Linked DNA regions of Parasedimentitalea psychrophila. The protein of the gene in region 1 interacts with the protein of each later gene in a pairwise test. Links are inferred from orthologs where the notes say so. Each region holds a gene or a part of one and is shown in the gene's direction. Other genes may lie near its edges. The genes, in order: groL, QPJ95_RS17955 and QPJ95_RS07910.

The links.
Region 2: the proteins of groL (region 1) and QPJ95_RS17955 interact in binary tests that used the Escherichia coli proteins (3 or more experiments, as listed by UniProt). The link is inferred for Parasedimentitalea psychrophila from one-to-one orthologs.
Region 3: the proteins of groL (region 1) and QPJ95_RS07910 interact in binary tests that used the Escherichia coli proteins (3 or more experiments, as listed by UniProt). The link is inferred for Parasedimentitalea psychrophila from one-to-one orthologs.

The regions. Positions count from the first base shown.
Region 1 is NZ_CP127247.1:2,490,141-2,496,908, forward strand. Bases 1,800-4,634 are described here. They hold groL (chaperonin GroEL), read left to right. Parts: upstream 1,800-2,311; coding sequence 2,312-3,958; downstream 3,959-4,634. Other genes in these bases: QPJ95_RS12125 (DUF2161 domain-containing phosphodiesterase), read left to right, coding at 1,800-1,811; QPJ95_RS12130 (co-chaperone GroES), read left to right, coding at 1,960-2,247; QPJ95_RS12140 (hypothetical protein), read left to right, coding at 4,549-4,634. Also shown: QPJ95_RS12120 (manganese-dependent inorganic pyrophosphatase), read right to left, coding at 66-986; more of QPJ95_RS12125, read left to right, coding at 1,134-1,799; more of QPJ95_RS12140, read left to right, coding at 4,635-4,779; QPJ95_RS12145 (DMT family transporter), read left to right, coding at 4,944-5,792; QPJ95_RS12150 (esterase/lipase family protein), read left to right, coding at 5,877-6,698.
Region 2 is NZ_CP127247.1:3,702,630-3,709,388, forward strand. The notes cover bases 1,768-4,593. They hold QPJ95_RS17955 (DeoR/GlpR family DNA-binding transcription regulator), read left to right. Parts: upstream 1,768-2,691; coding sequence 2,692-3,495; downstream 3,496-4,593. Other genes in these bases: QPJ95_RS17950 (bifunctional rhamnulose-1-phosphate aldolase/short-chain dehydrogenase), read right to left, coding at 1,768-2,500; rhaS (rhamnose ABC transporter substrate-binding protein), read left to right, coding at 3,532-4,527. In the rest of the region: rhaI (L-rhamnose catabolism isomerase), read right to left, coding at 1-386; more of QPJ95_RS17950, read right to left, coding at 398-1,767; QPJ95_RS17965 (sugar ABC transporter ATP-binding protein), read left to right, coding at 4,611-6,131; QPJ95_RS17970 (ABC transporter permease), read left to right, coding at 6,135-6,759. UniProt on the Escherichia coli protein: Represses ulaG and the ulaABCDEF operon. Two ulaR binding sites have been identified in each promoter.
Region 3 is NZ_CP127247.1:1,632,918-1,639,840, forward strand. The notes cover bases 3,934-6,923. They hold QPJ95_RS07910 (nucleotide exchange factor GrpE), read left to right. Parts: upstream 3,934-5,141; coding sequence 5,142-5,705; downstream 5,706-6,923. Other genes in these bases: hrcA (heat-inducible transcriptional repressor HrcA), read left to right, coding at 4,068-5,132; mutS (DNA mismatch repair protein MutS), read right to left, coding at 5,800-6,923. Also shown: QPJ95_RS07875 (ParA family protein), read left to right, coding at 1-192; QPJ95_RS07880 (ParB/RepB/Spo0J family partition protein), read left to right, coding at 210-1,103; QPJ95_RS07885 (YbaN family protein), read right to left, coding at 1,093-1,446; radical SAM family heme chaperone HemW, read right to left, coding at 1,453-2,607; rdgB (RdgB/HAM1 family non-canonical purine NTP pyrophosphatase), read right to left, coding at 2,600-3,214; rph (ribonuclease PH), read right to left, coding at 3,211-3,924. UniProt on the Escherichia coli protein: Participates actively in the response to hyperosmotic and heat shock by preventing the aggregation of stress-denatured proteins, in association with DnaK and GrpE. It is the nucleotide exchange factor for DnaK and may function as a thermosensor.

The DNA.
Region 1 (6,768 bases):
CTGGACCAAAATGAAATAGGCGCCCGGTAAGGCGCCTATTCAGTATTCAAATTTAAGGCCGCCAATCAGACCTTCAGGTTGGGGATGATCTGTTTTTTGCGGCTCATCACGCCGGGCAGCACCACGGTGTCGCCGCTGACAGTGGCGCCAAAGCTTTTCTCGGCCAGGGTTTTGACCAGATCGTTGGGCACCAACAGGGTGGCCTCTTCGTTCAGGATGTCGATGACAAACAGCAGAACCTGCTCGACACCGTCCTCAGAGGCCACGGTTTTCATGGCGTCCATCAGGCTGGCCTTGCGGTCCAGCACAACAGCCGGAGCGGTGGTTTCCAGCACGCTGACGCGGAACTTGGTGCCCTCGACAGCATATTCCTTGGAATCCATTCGCAGCAGTTCTGCATCCGAGAACGACGAGACGTCGGATTTGGCGGCGAACATTTCAGCGGCGTAGGTCGGGATGTCCAGATCCAGATCGGCGGCCAGCGTCTCGGCCACGGCGCGGTCGTGATCGGTGGTGGTGGGGCTGCGGAACTCCAGGGTGTCGGACAGGATGCAGGTCAGGGCGGCTGCCATGATCTCCTTTGGCATCTTGGCAGCGTCATCGCCGATCAGGTCCAGCATGATGGTGGCAGTACAGGCCAGCGGACGGATGGTGATGTCGATCGGGCCTTTGGTCTCCAGCCCGCCAACCAGCTTGTGGTGGTCGATGATGGCCTGAACATCAGCGCCGTTGATATTAGCGGGCAACTCAGCCGGGTTGTTGGTGTCAACGATGATCACCGGCTGGTCGTCGGCAACATCCGTGATGATTTCCGGCTTGTCCAGGTTCCAGCGGTCCAACATGAACAGGGCTTCGGTGTTGGGCTCGCCCAGCAGTTTGGCCTCGGCGTCAATGCCTTTGATCTCGTTCAGGTACCAGGCCCAGATGATGGGCGAGCCGGTGGAATCAGTATCGGGGGATTTATGTCCAAAAATCTGAATGGTCATCATGCGATCCTATCGTCAACGGAGAGTTTGCGCGCCTTATAACAGGGTGAACCCACTTGTCACCCCGCCGAGGCTGCCCTGCAGTCCAGAGTTTGCAGCGCTGAGTTTAGTGTGTTTCCCGTCGCCGCATGCGGATAAGGTCGGCGGATGAATCGCGAAGATCAACTTTACCCGCCGGTCAAGGCACTGCTGGAACGTCAGGGCTATACCGTCAAGGGCGAGGTAGGGGCTGCCGATGTGGTGGCGCGGCGCGGCGATGACCCGGTGGTGGTGGTCGAGTTGAAGCTGCGGTTTTCGCTGTCGCTGTTCCATCAGGCAATCACCCGTATGGCGATTACAGATATGGTCTATATCGCGGTGCCCAAGCCTACGGGCAAACAGGCGCGGCGGATGCTCAAGGACAATCTGGCGATGTGCCGCCGGCTGGGGCTGGGGCTGATCACCGTGCTGGGTGATGGCCGCGCCGAGGTGCACTGCGATCCCGGCCCCTATGCGCCGCGCAAGTCCAAGAAGAAACAGACGCGGCTGCTGCGCGAGTTCGACCGCCTTCAGGGCGACCCCAATGCCGGCGGCGCCACCCGGCATGGCATTGTCACCGGTTACCGGCAGGACGCCCTGCGCTGCGCTGCCTATCTGGCCGAAAACAGCCCGGCGAGGGGGCGGGACGTGGCATCAGCCACCGGCGTTGCCGCGGCCACAGGTTTAATGCGCGATAACCATTATGGCTGGTTCGAGAAGGTCTCGATCGGCGTTTATGCGCTGGCGCCGCAGGGCTCGGACGGCTTGAAGCACTGGGCTTACAGCTGGCAGCAGGCAAAGGTCTGAAAAAACTGCGCGGGTGATGTTGACACCTGCCTATGCACTGCCTAGCTATCCCTCGTTAGCACTCACTTGATGTGAGTGATAACGGCCCCTGCCACGGCGTAGGGTGTCTTGGAATTATAACCTTTGATCCTTTAAAGGAGCTGCAAAGATGGCATTGAAACCGCTTCACGACCGCGTTCTGGTTCGTCGCACTGAAAGTGACGAAAAAACTTCTGGTGGACTGATCATTCCTGAATCCGCCAAGGAAAAGCCAAGCGAAGGCCAAGTCGTCGCAATCGGCGAAGGCGCTCGCAAGGACAGCGGTGAGCTGATCGACATGTCGGTAAAAGCAGGCGACACGATCCTGTTCGGCAAATGGTCCGGCACCGAAGTCACCGTCGACGGCGAAGAGCTGCTGATGATGAAAGAAAGCGACATCATGGGTATCATCGAGTAAGCCACCCGGCGTCTCTGATCCCACTATCGCTCACAAACACAGATTTTCTCGAGGAGAATAAAACATGGCTGCTAAGGACGTCAAATTCGACACCGATGCCCGCAACCGTATGTTGGCCGGCGTCAACATTCTGGCTGACGCTGTCAAAGTAACCCTGGGCCCCAAAGGCCGTAACGTGGTTATCGACAAATCCTTTGGCGCACCGCGCATCACCAAAGATGGTGTGACCGTTGCCAAAGAAATCGAACTGGAAGACAAGTTCGAAAACATGGGCGCTCAGATGCTCAAAGAAGTTGCGTCGCGCACCAACGACGAAGCTGGCGACGGCACCACCACTGCCACCGTTCTGGCCCAGGCGATTGTTCGCGAAGGTCTGAAGCAGGTTGCTGCTGGCCTGAACCCAATGGATCTGAAGCGCGGCATCGATCTGGCAACTTCCAACGTTGTTGCAGCGATCAAAGCGGCGTCACGTGAAGTTAAAGACACCGCTGAAGTTGCTCAGGTCGGCACCATCTCTGCCAACGGCGAAGCCGCCATTGGTCAGCAGATTGCGGATGCGATGCAGAAGGTTGGTAACGAAGGTGTTATCACCGTCGAAGAGAACAAAGGCCTGGAAACAGAGACCGATGTTGTCGAAGGCATGCAGTTCGACCGCGGCTACCTGTCGCCTTACTTTGTCACCAATCCTGACAAGATGATTGCAGACCTCGAAGACTGCATGATCCTGCTGCACGAAAAGAAACTGTCGTCGCTGCAGTCGATGGTGCCACTGCTCGAGCAGGTGATCCAGAGCCAGAAGCCGCTGCTGATCATTGCTGAAGACATCGAAGGCGAAGCGCTGGCAACTCTGGTTGTCAACAAACTGCGCGGCGGCCTGAAGATTGCGGCTGTCAAAGCACCTGGTTTCGGCGATCGCCGCAAAGCCATGCTGCAGGACATCGCCATTCTGACCGGTGGTCAGGTGATCTCCGAAGATCTGGGCATGAAGCTTGAGTCCGTCACCATGGACATGCTGGGCACTGCCAAGAAGATCGAAATCACCAAAGATGAGACCACTATCATCGACGGTGCTGGCGAAAAAGCTGAGATCGAAGCACGTGTTGCTCAGATCCGCACCCAGATCGAAGAAACTTCGTCGGATTACGACAAAGAGAAGCTGCAAGAGCGCGTTGCCAAACTGGCCGGCGGTGTTGCTGTTATCCGCGTTGGTGGCATGACCGAAGTGGAAGTCAAAGAGCGTAAAGACCGCGTTGACGATGCACTGAACGCGACTCGCGCTGCTGTGCAAGAAGGCGTCATCGTTGGTGGTGGTGTTGCTCTGGTTCAGGCTGGCAAAGGTCTGATCGGTCTGGAAGGCGCCAATGCTGACCAGAACGCAGGTATCGTCATCGTGCGCAAAGCTCTGGAAGCTCCGCTGCGTCAGATCGCCGAAAATGCTGGTGTTGACGGTGCGGTTGTGGCTGGCAAAGTGCGCGAGAGCGACGATGTCACCTTTGGCTTCAACGCTCAGACCGAAGAATATGGCGACATGTTCGCATTCGGCGTGATCGATCCGGCCAAAGTGGTTCGCACCGCTCTGGAAGATGCGGCTTCGATTGCTGGTCTGCTGATCACCACCGAAGCAATGATCGCTGACAAGCCATCCAAAGAGGGCGCCGGTGGCGGCATGCCTGACATGGGCGGCATGGGCGGCATGGGCGGCATGATGTAATCACAAGTCCTCTGGACTTATGAAGCCCGACAGGCGGCCTTCCTTTTGGCAGGCCTGCTGGGCGGGTAAATCACGCCATCCTACCGGATGAATTGGGGTCGCCTTCGGGCGGCCCCATTTTTGTTTGAGCCCGCCAGGCCGGGCTGCCTTCGGCGAGAGTATTTTTACAAAGAAGAAATTTCAGGTCAGGGAATAGACACCAAAAGCAACTGGGATGGTGCATTTACGTCGGCCCATTGTCGCGGGCGCCTGTTGCGCATGGGCAACATTTTTCACCCTCAGTTATTTTCCCCCTATGGTTGTGATGCCTTTTCTGCTATCCGCGTCCTTGTGTTCAACCCATAGCCACAGGAGGCGTCTCATGATCCATATTGCAACATGTTCTCGTCTTCGCTTTGCTGGCCGATGGGTCATAACGCAGGCCCAGCGAACCTGCTGATCCTGCCTTACCGGCAACACGTCTCTTCACATCTGAAGCCTGACCGGGCCTGAATTGGGCCTGAGCCGCGGCTATCTGCCGTCTGCTCTCTGCCCAACCAAATCTCAACTCAACCCAAGGAGCCCTGTGTTTTATGCAGGGGCTAAACATCATGACACGACTTGAATCCAGATCGCCGTTTGCGGATCTGAATACCGCGTTACTGCAAATCACCGCCGACTTTGGCAAGTGGCAGGTGCTGAGCGCCTTGCTGCGACATCTGATGGTGCGCAAGACTCCGGTGGCCATGCTGTCGCCGCCGATGAGCGACCATATGCGCAAAGATATCGGATTGCCGGTGATAAACGACCGGCCGCCGCGCGGTTTACCGCATTGGATTTGACAATTGGGGTCGCCTTGGGGCGGCCCTTTTTGTCGCGATCTGGGGGTAGTAGCATGGGTGTTCGGGGTTCGATGATTGCTGTTATACCTGCGGCCCAGGTGTTACCAAGTTACGTATTCTGAACACCTTGGCCAGACTTAACAGGCCTATAGCGAGGGTCGAATATGCGGCTTATATTTTTGACAGGGGTGGTCATGCTGGCCTTTGCCGGCAATTCCATATTGAACCGATTGGCGGTTGGATCGGGGGATATCAGCGCCATGGGTTTTGCGCAGATCCGGCTGGTAGCCGGGGTGGTGATGTTGCTGGGCCTGTGTCACTGGCGCCGGCAAAGCCTGTCGCAATCGCCCCGGATGAGCCTGTTTGGCGGGGGCGCGCTGGCGCTGTATATGATTGGCTTCTCGCTGGCCTATCGCAATCTGGACGCCGGGCTGGGGGCGCTGATCCTGTTTGGCGTTGTGCAGATCACCATGTTTGGCTGGGGCGCGCTGCGGGGGGCGGTGGTGGCGCCGGCGCAGGCTCTGGGGGCGCTGCTGGCCTTTGGGGGGCTGGCCTATGTGCTGTGGCCGACAGGAACGGTGCAGGTGCCTCTGAGCGGCGCGGCCTTCATGGCGGCGGCGGGTCTGGGCTGGGCGATATACAGTCTGCTGGGGCGGCAGGTGAAATCGCCGCTGGCGGCCACAACGCAGAATTTCATCTGGGCAAGTGTGATGCTGCTGCCCCTGACCTGGTGGCTGGCCGAGCCGCTGGCGATATCTGTTACTGGCGCAGGCCTGGCGATTGTGTCGGGGGCGGTGACCTCGGGGCTGGGGTATGCGCTGTGGTACCGGGTGCTGCCGCAGTTGCAACCGGCAGTGGCGGCCACGGTGCAGCTGAGCGTGCCGGTGATTGCCATATTGGTCGGGGCGATCGGATTGGGAGAGAGCCTGTCGGTGCAATTACTGATCGGGACGCTGGCGGTGCTGGGCGGCATCGCGCTGGTTATCACGCGGGCACCGCGGCCCGCAGGCTGAACAGGGGGGGCACTGGGGTTTCACAGGGTTTCACAGGGGTTCACTGGGGTTTCCCAGGGGCCAGTTTAGGATTATTTGTACAGTATGATAGATTTCAGATCCGGCCTGCTGGCCATCACCTTGCTGCTGCCGCTGTCACCGGCCCGTGCCGGTACCGGTACCGGTCCTGGGGACTGTGTGATCCTGCTGCACGGGCTGGCGCGCAGCGAGGCCTCATTTGCGGTGATGGAGCAGGTGTTCAAGGCGCGCGGCTACCGGGTGGTGGTGCCCGGCTACCCCTCGACCGATCTGCCGATCCCGGCGCTGGCAGATCTGACCCTGCCAAAAGCGGTGGCAGATTGCGGTGACGGGCCTGTGCATTTTGTCACCCATTCCATGGGCGGCATCCTGCTGCGCTATTGGCTGCAGGACAACCACCCCGGCAACATGGGCCGCGCGGTCATGCTGGGTCCGCCCAATCACGGCAGTGAACTGGTGGATGAACTGGGCGACTGGGAGGTGTTTGGTCTGCTGAACGGCCCGGCGGGGATGCAGTTGGGCACCGGCCCGGATGGGGTGCCGCAACAGCTGCCTGCGGTGGATTTCCCCCTAGGGGTGATCGCCGGTGAAAATTCAATCAACCCGGTGTTCTCCAAGCTGATTGAGGGGCCGGATGATGGCAAGGTTTCGGTCCGCTCGACTATGGTCGAGGGCATGACCGAGCATCTGACGCTTCCGGTCACCCATACCTTCATGATGAACAACTCCAAGGTCATCGTGCAGGTGCTGCATTTTATCGAATTTGGCCGCTTCGACGAAACGATGAGTTGGATCGGTTCGGTACTGGGCGTTATCGAGGAGGCCTGCAAGGGGCTGGGCTGCGGTCGCGGGGATGATGCGATCGGCGAGACAGAGGAAGCGGACTAATCTGTTTGGCTGAGAGCCCTCAGCTGTGGCCGGTGCCCGCAACACCCGCCGGTTGGCGGGTGTTGCGGGC
Region 2 (6,759 bases), 1.2 Mb from region 1 along the record:
TCCTGAAAGGTGTTCGAGTTCATCGCATCAAATGTAAGACCAACCTCTTCGGCCTTGGCGTTCAGGTCGGCGGCGGGGGCCTTGTCCCAGGGGATATGCAGCGAAACCGAGGGCGTGGCCTTGGTCAGCTGCTGGATCACGCCACAGTCGTCAAGCTTGTCAAAGATGCCACGCGGCTCGCCTGGGCCGGGGAAGCGTGCGAAACGGGTGCCGCCGGTGCCAACGCCCCAGCTGGGCACCGCAACGCCGTATTTGGCGACCTTGGCCTTGACCTGTGCGATGTCGATTCCGCGACGATCCAGATGTTCGCCCAAGGCGTCATAGTCGGCCCTCAAGTCCGCTGCGGCGCGGGTGTTGTCTTGTGCGATGATATCCGCGTTGATCATGATCCGCCTCCCTAGCGCGTAAAGGACTGGACGTTGCCTGCGTCCACGTTGATGATATTACCAGTGGATTTGGCCGACAGATCAGAGGCCAGGAAATAGGCCGCCTCGGCGATGTCCTCGGGCAGGACTGATCGTTTCAGCAGCGAGCGCTGGCGATAGTGTTCTTCCAGACCCTCCTTGTCCTTACCATAGGTAGAAGCGCGTTCCTTCAGCCAGTTGCCTGACCAGATTTTCGACCCCTTCAGTACCGCGTCCGGGTTCACCACGTTGACACGGATACCCTGTGGTGCGCCTTCCAGTGCCAAGCAGCGGGCCAGATGGATTTCGGAGGCCTTGGCTGTGCAATAGGCCGAAGCATTGGGCGAGGCGGCAAGACCGTTTTTGGAAGCGACAAAGACCACTGCGCCGCCCATGTCCTGAACTTTCATCACCTTGAACGCTTCGCGGCTGACCAGAAAATAGCCGGTGGAGAGGATCGCCATGTTGGTGTTCCACATCTCAAGGCTGGTTTCTTCGACCGGAGCCGAACTGGCGATTCCTGCGTTTGAGACTAGAATATCAACACCGCCAAACTCCGTTGCGGTGTCTGCGTAGGCCGCTGCGACAGCGTCTTCGCTGGTGACATCCATGTTGACTGTGCGCACCACGTCTGGGGAATAGTGTTCGATCAGTTTGACGGCGGCTTCCGCCAAAGCAGCATCGTCGATGTCAGCCAGCATTACACAGGCGCCCTCCCGCAGGTAACGCTCGGCGGTGGCGGATCCGATGCCACCGGCGCCGCCGGTGATCAGCGCCACACGACCGGCCAGAGATCTGGGCTTGGGCATCTGCTGCAATTTGGCGTCTTCCAACAGCCAGTATTCGATATCAAAGGCCTCTTGCTCGGGCAGGCCTTTATACTCGGAAACTGCATCGGCACCGCGCATCACGTTGATCGCATTAACATAGAACTCGCCAGAGATCCGCGCGGTTGCCTTGTCCTTGGCAAAGGTGAGCATCCCAACTCCAGGGATCAGATAGACCACGGCGTTGGGGTCGCGGATGGCGGGGCTGTCGTCTTTCTTGCAGCGGTCGTAATATGCCCTGTAGCCCTCGCGGTATTCGGCGACGGCATCACCCAGACCGGCCAGCGTAGCGTCCACGTCCGGGTTGGCGGGGTCAAAATCGACCACCAGCGGGCAGATTTTGGTGCGGAGAAAATGGTCAGGGCAAGAGGTGCCAAGTGCCGCAAGACGTTTCATGTCTTGGGCGTTGACGAAGTCCAAAACCGTGTCGCTGTCGGTGAAATGGCCAACCATATGCTGAACGCCTGAGACCATGCCACGAATGGCTGGCATCAGGCGGGCTGCGGTTGCGCGGCGTTCATCAGCGGGCAGGCTGGCGTGAATGGCCCCGCCAAAGGCATCTTTGCCCTCGGTCTGAACTGCGAACCAATCCATTGCGGTCTGGATGATCTCTAGCGTCAGATCATAGCAAACCCGCGCATCATCGTCCCAGGTGAACAACCCGTGGCTTTCCAGTACAACGCCCTTGGCGTCTGGATTTTCCGCACAGAAATCTGACAGCCAACGGCCCAATTCATAGCCCGGCCTTTTCCATGGTAACCAACCGATGCTGTTGCCAAAGATCTGCTGAGTTAGCGCCGAGCTGTCTTTGGCTGCTGCAATGGCGATGATCGCGTCGGGATGCATGTGATCGACATGCTTTTTCGGTACATAAGCGTGTAGTGGCGTGTCGATGGATGCAGTCCGTGGGTTCAGGTTGAAGGTGCAATGGGGCAGGTATCCCACCATTTCGTCCTCAAACTCCACGCCACGATAGATGCCGCGCAGGGCGTTCAGTTTCTCCATATACAATGTCGAGAACCCTTCCATCTTGATGGAGCCCACATCGCCGCCCGAGCCTTTAACCCAGAGCACCTCGACGGCGTCCCCGGTCAGCGGATCATCTTGCATCACTTTGGCCGAGGTGTTGCCGCCGCCATAGTTCGTGATTCGCTTGTCTGACCCCAGAAGGTTGGAGCGATAGAGAAGTTTTTCTGGCTCACTCATGCCTTCGGCGCGGGCTTCATCCCACTTGTTTTCAAGAGGTTGGCTCTGGGTGGCGTCGGGCATCATCGTCTCCATCAACGGCAAATATTGTTGCGCTTTCTTGTCGCTAGGCTGGCTCTCAGACCATGATATGTCAATCATAAACGATCAATATTGAGCATGCTGCGACGCAGAGTGACTGAACGTGACATTTAATGATTGACACAAGGTGGCGACTCGCTCCACCTTGAGGCCACCAAAATGGAGACTGGTCGATGCACGAGAAAGACAGACACAGAGTAATTTTATCAGCGGTCCAAGACAGGTCTGTCGTGACTGTGGCTGATCTGTGTATGCTGACCGGGGCCTCGGAGGCGACTGTGCGCCGTGACATCAGAACGCTGGATAGTCAGGGGGAATTGCGTCGGGTCCGCGGTGGAGCTGAGGCTTTGATGTCCGCACCTTTTGTTGGGTTGGCAGGACGGCCGTTTTCTTACAATGAGTCAATCAATAGTGCTGAAAAGCAGGCCATAGCCAAGGCTGCGGTCGAGCTGTGTGCGGATGGTGACCCGATCATCATCAACGGGGGCACGACGACGTTTCAGATGGTGCACCCACTGGCATCGCTGCAGATGCAGGTGTTTACCAACTCATTCCCGATTGCCGAACATCTGCTGAAAAACACGCGCAATACGGTGCTGTTGTCTGGTGGGGTGATCTACCGCGAGCAGAACATCATCCTATCGCCCTTTGACAACGATGTGACCCGAAATTTCTATGCAAAACGCATGTTCATGGGCGCGCAGGGCATTGGACCGCTGGGCCTAATGGAGCAGGATCCGCTGTTGATCCAAGCTGAGACAAAGCTAATTGGTCAGGCTGAGGAACTGGTGGTGCTGGTTGATAGCTCTAAGTTCGCCAACCGGTCCAGCCTAATCCTGTGTCCGCTTAGCCGGATCACGACCATCATCACTGACGACGGCATCGACGACCGTACAGCCGCGATGCTTGAGGCGGCGGATGTGAAACTCATCGTTGCACCGACAAACACTGCACAAAAAGAAGGGGCGGCGTCTTAAGTTCCCCAAAATCGCAACCACTCCAGGGAGGAAACCATGAGTGTATTTAAGAAGGCAATGGCATCAGCGGCGATAGCGGCAACGATGTTCGCAGCCCCCGTTATGGCTGAAGAAAAAGTGCGCATCGCGCTTGTCGTCAAGGCATTGGGCATTGGCTTCTTTGAAGCTGCTGCAAAAGGTGCCGAAGAGGCCGCAGCTGAGTTGGGAAATGTCGAGATCATCTATACTGGTCCAACTGACACCACTGCCGAAGGCCAGATCGAGGTGATCAATGCGCTGATTGCTCAGAACGTTGACGCCATCGCGATTTCAGCAAATGACACTGACGCACTGGTGCCCGCTTTGAAAAAAGCCATGAGCCGAGGCATCACCGTGATCAGTTGGGACAGTGGCGTAGCCTCTGAGGGTCGTCAGATGCACCTGAACCCATCGTCAAACCCGCTGATTGGCAATATGATCATCAAACTGGCCGCCGATCACTTGCCGGATGGTGGTGATGTTGCGGTTCTGTCCGCCTCGGCCACTGCGACGAACCAGAATATCTGGATCGACGAAATGAACAAAGTGACGGGCAACTATTCGGGCATCAGCGTTGTGGCGACGGTTTATGGTGATGATTTGGCAGACAAATCTTACCGCGAAGCGCAAGGCCTTATGGCCAGCTACCCGAACCTGAAAGCCATCATTGCACCTACAACCGTGGGTATCGTTGCCGCTGCACAAGCTGTGACAGACGCGGGTAAGATTGGTGAGATCAATGTAACTGGTTTGGCTCTGCCGTCAGAAATGGCTGGTCACATCGAGAGTGGCGCCTCCAAATCCTTCGCGATCTGGAACCCGATCGATCTGGGCTATGCCGCAACGATGATCGCCTTCAATCTGGCCAGTGGCACTGCAACGGCAGAAGCCGGAAAGTCCATCCCAATGGGCCGCATGGGCGAAGTTGCGTTAGACGACAACAGTGAAGGCGCAATGGCTGACCCGTTTGTCTATGATGCCAGTAATATCGACGCGTTCAAGTCGATCTTCTAAACCAATCATGGATTGGCCCGGCGCTGTAAAGGTGCCGGGCTAAACTACTCGCCCAGACCGCGACCTAGCCGAAAAGAGCTGAAATGACCGAGAGCGCACTGCCCGTCGTGTCGATGGACGCGATCACCAAAATATTTCCCGGTGTCAAAGCACTGGATGCAGTCCAACTAGATCTTTATGCGGGCCAAGTGACAGCTCTGGTCGGAGAGAACGGCGCTGGAAAATCCACCACCGTCAAAATTCTGACTGGGATATATTACCCCGACGGCGGCACCATCCGCATAGACGGAGAGCCGGTCAACTTCTCAAACGCAAATGCGGCAGCCGACGCAGGCATCACCGCGATCCATCAGGAAACGGTGCTGTTTGACGAACTCTCGGTCTCCGAGAACATCTTTATTGGTCACGCGCCACGCACGCGTTGGGGCCTGATCGACAAGGTCGAAATGCAGCGCGGCGCGTCCAAATTGCTGCAAAGTATCGGCGCAACTTTTCATCCCAGCACCCGGCTACGCGACCTTGGCATTGCCAACAAACATTTGGTTGCTATCGCTCGTGCTCTGTCCGTTGATGCGCGCGTTGTTATTATGGACGAGCCGACCGCCGCACTGTCCCATAAAGAGATCGAAGAGCTCTACGAGTTGATTGAGACGCTAAAAGCGCAGGGCAAGGCGATCCTGTTCATCAGCCACAAGTTTGATGAGATTTTCCGCATTGCCGATCGCTACACTGTCTTTAGAGATGGCGCTTTTGTGGGGGCTGGCTCTATTGCTGACACGGACCAGGACGCACTGATCAAATTGATGGTTGGACGCACCATCGATCACATCTTTCCTGAGCGAACACCCAATGTGGCCGAGGACGTGTTGCAGGTGGTCGGCTATGCCCACCCGACCGAGTTCGCGGATATCAATTTCACCCTCAAACGCGGTGAGATTCTTGGGTTTTATGGCTTGGTTGGGGCAGGCCGGTCGGAGTTCATGCAATCACTGTTTGGCATTACCAAACCATCCAAGGGCGTCTGCAAGATCAATGGTCGCATTAAGATCATTCGCTCACCTGCGGATGCGGTGGCCAACGGCATCGTTTATGTGCCCGAGGATCGCGGTAAGCAGGGGACTATTATCGGTCTTCCAATTTTTCAGAACATCACTCTGCCGTCACTGAGACGTACTTCGAAATCCGGGTTTCTGAGACTGGCTGAAGAGTTCAAACTGGCGCGCGAGTATTCCGAGCGTCTGGACCTGCGCGCAGCCTCTTTGGATCAGGACGTGGGCAATCTGTCGGGCGGCAACCAGCAAAAGGTGGTGATTGCCAAATGGTTGGCGACACAGCCGCAGGTGATCATTCTGGATGAGCCCACCAAGGGTATCGACATCGGCTCCAAAGCTGCGGTGCATGAGTTCATGGTCGAATTGGCGGCGCAGGGGTTGTCAGTGATCATGGTTAGCTCGGAAATTCCCGAGGTGATCGGCATGTCGGATCGTGTCATCGTGATGCGAGACGGTCGGATTGAAGCCGAGCTGGAGGGCGACGCGTTGAGCCCCGAAACTCTGGTGCGTCATGCTGCAGGCATTTCAGCCACCCGAATGGAAGAGGCCTAGGCTATGGTATTGCGACACATTCCAATCCGTGAGGCGATCCTTGGCGCGGCTATCCTGGTGCTGCTGGGGGTGGTTTCTACTCGGTTTTCTGGCTTCATCGCTCCGGCGAACCTTGCCAATGTGTTCAACGATACGGCGCCGCTGATCATTTTGGCACTGGGGCAGATGGTGGTCATTTTGACCCGCTGCATTGATCTTTCAATGGCGGCAAATCTGGCGCTAACCGGCATGGTGGTGGCCATGCTGAATGTGGCCATGCCCGGCCTGCCGATCCCGGTCATTCTTGCCATTGCCATCCTTCTCGGCGCAGTGATGGGGGCGATCAACGGACTGCTGGTCTGGAAACTGGCAATACCACCTATCGTGGTGACGCTGGGCACCATGACGATCTTTCGCGGCATCATCTTTTTGATTTCCGATGGCAAATGGGTCAACGCCCACGAGATGAGCGCGGCCTTTACCGGTTTCTCTCGCGCATCAGTTTTGGGCCTGCCAGTGCTGTCTTGGTTCGCTGTCGGGACTGTCATCGTGTTTGGCGTGATGATGGCGCGCACGGCGCTGGGTCGGTCAATATTTGCTGTCGGCGGCAATCCCCACGCGGCGGTCTATACTGGCATCAATGTGGGCA
Region 3 (6,923 bases), 860 kb from region 1 along the record:
GTGGAGCAGGACGCACGCGATAATCTGGGGGACCTAGTGTTTGAAACCAAGATTCCCCGTAATGTCAGGGTGAGTGAGGCGCCATCTTATGCGCTTCCGGTGTTGCAATACGATCCGAACTCACAGGGGGCCCAGGCTTATCGCTCGTTGGCGGTTGAGTTGATTAGAAGACATCAAAGACTTGCAGCATAACCAGGGGAGAACGAACTATGACGATTAAAAAGGGTAAACCCCGTGGTCTTGGGCGTGGATTATCTGCGCTGATGGCAGATGTGAACCTGGCACCGGTTTCTTCTGCTGAAAAAATGCCGCGGAACACCGAAGTGTTTGTACCTATTGAAAAAATCGTGGCCAACCCTGAGCAGCCACGGCGACATTTTGTGCAGGTTGACCTGGATGATCTGACCGCATCGATCAAGGAAAAAGGCGTTCTTCAGCCGCTGATCGTGCGGCCGCGGGATGGCGGCATGTATGAGATTGTCGCTGGGGAGCGGCGCTGGCGGGCGTCTCAGGCGGCCCAGCTGCACCAAGTTCCGGTTCTTGTGCGGGATTATTCCGACCTTGAGGTGATGGAAGTTGCGCTGATTGAGAACATTCAGCGCGCGGATCTGAATGCTCTTGAAGAGGCGCAGAGCTACAAGCTTCTGATGGAAAAATTCGGCCACACCCAAGAGAAAATGGCTGAGGCACTGGGTAAGAGCCGCAGCCATATTGCCAATTTGGTGCGCTTGCTTCATCTGCCGGATGATGTGCAACTTCTTGTTCAGGAACGAAAATTGTCGGCAGGCCATGCACGAGCACTGATTACCTCGGACAATGCGTCGGAGTTGGCGAAGAAAATCGTCAAGGGTGGATTGTCGGTTCGAGCCACCGAGATTCTTGTCAAGAAGGATGCGGTCGGCGACACGCCACGTGCGGCAAGAGCGCCGAAAAAGCCGCCCGAGAAGGATGCGGATACGCGGGCATTGGAAAGTGACCTGTCCGCAATCATACGGATGCCGGTGTCAATTGATCATAAAACTGGCGGCGAGACCGGGTCCATTACCATATCTTATGAAAACCTGGATCAACTTGATGAGTTATGCGGCGTTCTCAGCCGCTAGGACGGCTCCAGATGAAGATCAGGACGCCGCTGAGCACAACGGATTGAATGGCCAGAATATGGCCCGGAGCGCCTAGGATAAGAGACAAAAGAAATACGGCGGCAATCGACAGGGTTGCCGCCTTTTTTGCGCCCGGGCGTATGGCGCGGTGCTCATTCCAATCGACGATCATTGGCCCAAAAAGAGAGTGAGCCAGTATCCAACTGTGCAGCCGCTCGGACGAATTCGCAAAGAAGAAGGTGGCGAGCAATAGAAATGGAACCGTGGGGAGCAGCGGCAACACAACGCCGACGATGGCCAGAGCCACACAGATAAGTCCCAGTCCGGCATAAATAAATCGCATTGCTACCTAATCCGCCAATAGTTCACGTAAGACTGCATTCAACACGGCGCGACCTTGATCTGTCGCCCGTAATATCGTCCCGGATTGTACCACCATACCCAACTGCAACAGGTCCTGCACTTTGTCCTGGGGCAGGGGGTGGCCAGCCAATTGGGCATATCTGCTCATGTCTATTCCCTCAACAAGACGCATCCCCATCATCAGGTGCTCGGCACTATATTCGTCAGGGGCAAGGGTGACGTTGACACAATCGCCTGTTCCCTCACCCACCGCCTGTAGCCAGGCGCCGGGTGCGCGCAGGCTCTCGGTGGCATAGCGGTGCCCGTTTAGGGTCAGGCGCCCATGGGCACCCGGGCCTATGCCGACGTAGTCCCCATAGCGCCAGTAGATCAGGTTGTGGCGCGATTCTGCGCCGGCGCGGGCGTGGTTAGACACTTCGTAGGCGGGCATTCCATGATCGGTGCAGATCTCTTGCGTTGCATGATACATGTCGGCTGCGGCGTCATCGGTTGGCAGGTTGCGCAGCTTGCCACGGGCATAGCGGTCGCCAAAGGCTGTGCCGTCTTCGATGGTTAGCTGGTACAGCGACAGGTGATCAATCGCCATCGACAGGGCCTGGTTCAGTTCTTGTTGCCAGTCTTTCAGCGTCTGGCCTTGCCGGGCATATATCAGGTCAAAGCTGACCCGATCAAAGCAGTTGCGGGCGGTCTCAAATGCGGCTTGGGCCTCTGCCACGGAGTGAATGCGGCCCAGCCGGCGCAGGTCTTCATCATTCAGTGCCTGAATGCCCATGGAGATACGATTAACGCCGCCATCGCGATAGCCGGCAAAGCGGCCCGCCTCGACCGATCCGGGGTTGGCCTCAAGCGTGATTTCGATGTCATTGGCAAAAGGCCAGATATCGCGGGCCGCTTCGATCACCGCTGCGACCGTTTCCGGCTGCATGAGGGACGGGGTGCCGCCGCCAAAGAAAATCGCATTAAGAACCCGGTTTGGAACCAGCTGGGCGTGCCGCTTCAGCTCACTGATATAGGCTTTAACCCATTTCTTTTGATCAACATTTGCGGTTACGTGGCTGTTGAAGTCGCAATAGGGGCATTTGGCCTGGCAGAATGGCCAATGCACATAAAGGCCAAAGCCGCCATTGCGCCAATCATCCATCGAAACAGGCTTTGACAAATTTTGCCACCGCTTGTCCACGGTGGCTGATCTTGTGTTTGTCAGTCGGCAGCATCTGGGCGCAGGTTACGTCCAATCCGTCGGGCTGAAACATGGGATCATAGCCAAAGCCGTTTTCGCCGCGAATGGGCCAGACCAGCTGACCCGGCATTACACCCTCAAAGACCTCATCGTGACCATCCGGCCAGGCAAGCACCAGGGTACAGCGAAACTGCGCTGTGCGAGGGCCCGGGGCGTTGACCGCCTCCAGTTCTTTCTGGGTGCGGGTCATGGCCATCATGAAATCCCGGCCATTCTCTGTTTCAGCCCAATCGGCGGTATAGACACCTGGTGCGCCGTTCAGCGCATCGATGGTAATGCCCGAGTCATCCGACAAAGCCGGCAGGCCGGTGGCCTGCGCAGCTGCGTGGGCCTTGATGCGGGCATTGCCAACAAAGGTGTCTTCGGTTTCTTCCGGCTCGGGCAGTGCCATTTCACCAGCACTGACAACAGTGACACCATAAGGGGCGAGGAGATGGGTCATTTCCTCCAGTTTACCCTTGTTATGAGTGGCGAGCAGTAGTTTTTCGCCGGTGAAAATACGGGTCATACGCAGGCTGCCTTTTGCATTTCAGCCAACTCGGATGTGCCCTTTTCAGCCAGATCCATCATCTGGTTCATCTGATCGCGTGAGAACACAGAGCCTTCGGCAGACATCTGAACTTCGATCAGCTTGCCGGATCCGGTCATGATAAAGTTGCCGTCCACGCCGGCTTCGGAATCTTCCGGATAATCCAGATCCAGCACGATCTGACCCGCGTAGATGCCACAGGAGATTGCGGCCACCGGATCAACCAAAGGGTCCATTTTGACGTCGCCGGCTTTCATCAGCTTGTTGACCGCAAGGCGCAATGCGACCCAACCACCGGTAATAGAGGCACAACGGGTGCCGCCATCGGCCTGCAAAACGTCACAGTCAACGGTGATTTGGCGTTCCCCCAAAGCAACCCGGTCAACGCCGGCCCGCAGGGCGCGACCAATCAGACGCTGGATTTCCACGGTGCGACCACCTTGCTTGCCGGCCGCAGCCTCACGGCGCATCCGGGTGTTGGTGGCGCGGGGCAGCATGCCGTATTCAGCGGTCACCCAACCCAGGCCCGACCCCTTGATGAACGACGGTACCCGCGGCTCAATTGAGGCGGTACACAGCACATGGGTGTCGCCCATTTTAATCAGGCAGGAGCCCTCGGCGTGTTTGGTGAAACTGGTCTCGATAGAGACGTCGCGCATTTGGTTCAATTCTCGTCCGGAGGGTCGCATGGGATATCCTTTTTTTGGTTGGCTTCGGGATAGCCTTCGGCAGCCTTGTGATGCAAGCCTGATTGACCTTTTGGCGCAAGCCTCTTTAATGGCAGGCTAGCCCGATTGTTCTATATTGGGACCAGATGATATGCAGGACTGACATGAACGACGCCAGCGATATCCTGAGGGACATGAATGACCGCTCACGTGACGTATTCCGGGCGGTAGTGGAAAACTACATGGATCGCGGTGGTCCGGTGGGCAGCCGCACCCTGAGCCGCAGCCTGAGCGAAAAGGTCAGCGCCGCCACCATCCGCAATGTGATGCAGGATCTGGAGCATCTTGGCTTACTCAACAGTCCGCATGTCAGCGCCGGCCGGGTGCCGACGCAGTTGGGACTGCGGTTGTTTGTGGACGGATTTCTGGAGATTGAGGATCTGAAGATCCAGGACCGGCAGAAAATTGACGCCACGCTGAACGGTAAATCCGCCGATGTCGGCGGTATGCTGGACCGGGTTGGCGCCGCTCTGTCTGGGGTGACACAGGGTGCCTCTCTGGTGCTGACCCCCAAACACGAGGCTGAAATCCGCCACATAGAATTTGTGTCTCTGGCGCAGGACCGGGCACTGGTGGTTTTGGTCTTCTCGGATGGTCAGGTCGAAAACCGGGTGTTCACGCCACCACCGGGACAGACCCCCAGTTCGATGCGCGAGGCGGCAAACTTTCTGAATGCGCTGATCGAGGGCAAGACGCTGTCGCAACTGCGCGGGGTGATACAAACGGAGATTTCCAGCCGCCGTCAGGAAATTGATCTGTTGGCGCAGGAGATGATCAAAAGCGGTTTGGCGCTCTGGCAGGACGAAGGTGAGGAGACGGCGCGACTGATTGTGCGCGGCCGGGCGAATCTTTTGGAAAGCGGCGAACCGGATGAGGGGCTGGACCGCATTCGGAACCTGTTCGATGACCTTGAACGCAAGCGGGATATAGCCGAATTTCTGCAATTGACCGAAGACGGCGACGGTGTGCGCATTTTTATTGGCTCAGAGAACAAACTTTTCTCACTTTCGGGTTCCTCTTTGGTGGTGTCTCCTTATATGAACTCGGATCGAAAGATCATTGGCGCGGTTGGGGTGATTGGCCCCACCCGGCTGAACTACGGGCGGATTGTGCCGATTGTGGACTACACGGCACAACTGGTTGGAAAGCTGCTTTCTGACCGGAGTTAGAGGTGAAACATGGCAGAGCCGAAAAACGAAGAATTTCTGGACGACATTGACACCGCCGAGGCGGAAGAGTTGGCGGAAGAGTTTGCTGAAATTGATGATGAAGCAATCGAGCTGGACGAGCTGCGGGCTGAACGCGATCAGTTGAAAGACCGGTTCATGCGGGCGCTGGCGGATGCTGAGAATTCCCGCAAACGTGGCGATAGGGCCCGGCGTGATGCCGAGCAATATGGCGGCTCCAAATTGGCCCGTGATATGCTGCCGGTTTACGACAACATGAAACGGGCGCTGGAGACGGTGACAGAGGAGCAGAAAGACGTTTCTGCGGCACTGATCGAAGGCATAGAATTGACCATGCGGGCGCTGTTGAGCGTGTTCAGCAAACACGGTATCCAAAACGTGGCGCCGCAGGTTGGTGATCGGTTTGATCCGCAGATGCATGAAGCGATGTTTGAAGCACCGGTACCAGGGACCCGTGCGGGCGACATTATTCAGGTCGCCGCTGAAGGGTTCATGTTGCACGATCGGTTGCTGCGCCCGGCCCAGGTTGGGGTGTCTTCGACGCCGGCTGGCTAAGAAATCGTACCATTCCAAGGAATGGCACGGGCCTCCGGCGGAGGTATTTTGAACAAGAAGAAAGGGCGGATCCGTGAGGGTCCGCCCTGTTGCTTTAGGAGTCGGCCTCTTTCAGACGGTAGAGCATTTCCAGCGCTTCACGTGGAGACAGCTCGTCCGGGTGAACACTTTTGAGCAATGTTTCGAGCGGTGATGGCGCTGTTGACACCGCAGGTTGTGCTGGCGGGGCGGCGGCAAAAAGAGGTAGATCGTCGATCTTTATTTTTGAACCGGATCCGTTGCGGCTGGCTTGCTCCAGCATCTCCAGTACATCGCGGGCACGGGCCACCACTGTCGCGGGCAGGCCGGCAAGCTTGGCCACTTGCACCCCGTAGGAGCGATCGGCAGCGCCCTTGCGAACCTCGTGCAGAAAGATGACGTCACCTTGCCATTCTTTAACCGTGACGGTTGCGTTTTCGACGCCCTTCAGCGTGGCAGACAGTTGTGTCAGCTCATGGTAATGGGTGGCGAATAAGGCGCGGGACCTGTTGGTCTCGTGCAGATGTTCCAATGTGGCCCAGGCGATCGACAAGCCATCATAGGTGGCGGTGCCGCGGCCAATTTCATCCAAAATAACCAGCGCCCGATCATCGGCCTGGTTCAGAATGGCGGCGGTTTCGACCATTTCCACCATAAATGTGGAGCGGCCACGGGCCAGATCATCCGAGGCGCCAACGCGGCTGAACAACTGGCTGACGACGCCGATATGGGCGCTGTCGGCGGGCACGTAGCTGCCGATTTGGGCCAGCAGAGCAATCAATGCATTCTGCCGCAGAAAGGTGGATTTACCAGCCATATTGGGGCCGGTGAGCAGCCAGATGGCGGCGCCGTCGGTGGCGCTCAGGTCGCAGTCATTGGCGATAAAGGCATTGCCACCCTGTTGACGCAGCGCCTGTTCCACCACCGGGTGACGACCGCCGGCGATTTCAAAGGCGCGGCTGGAGTCGATCTGCGGGCGATTCCAGTTCTCGCCCTTGGCCAAGTCAGCCAAACCGGTCAATATATCCAGTTCAGCCAATCCCCGCGCAGCCCCACTGAGCCGGGCTGACAGTTCTAAAATGGAGCCAGAAAGCACGGAATAGAGCCGCTTTTCGATCTCTAGCGCCTGGTTGCCGGCGTTCAGTATCTTGGTCTCGATCTCGCTTAGTTCAACCGTGGTGAACCGGACCTGATTGGCGG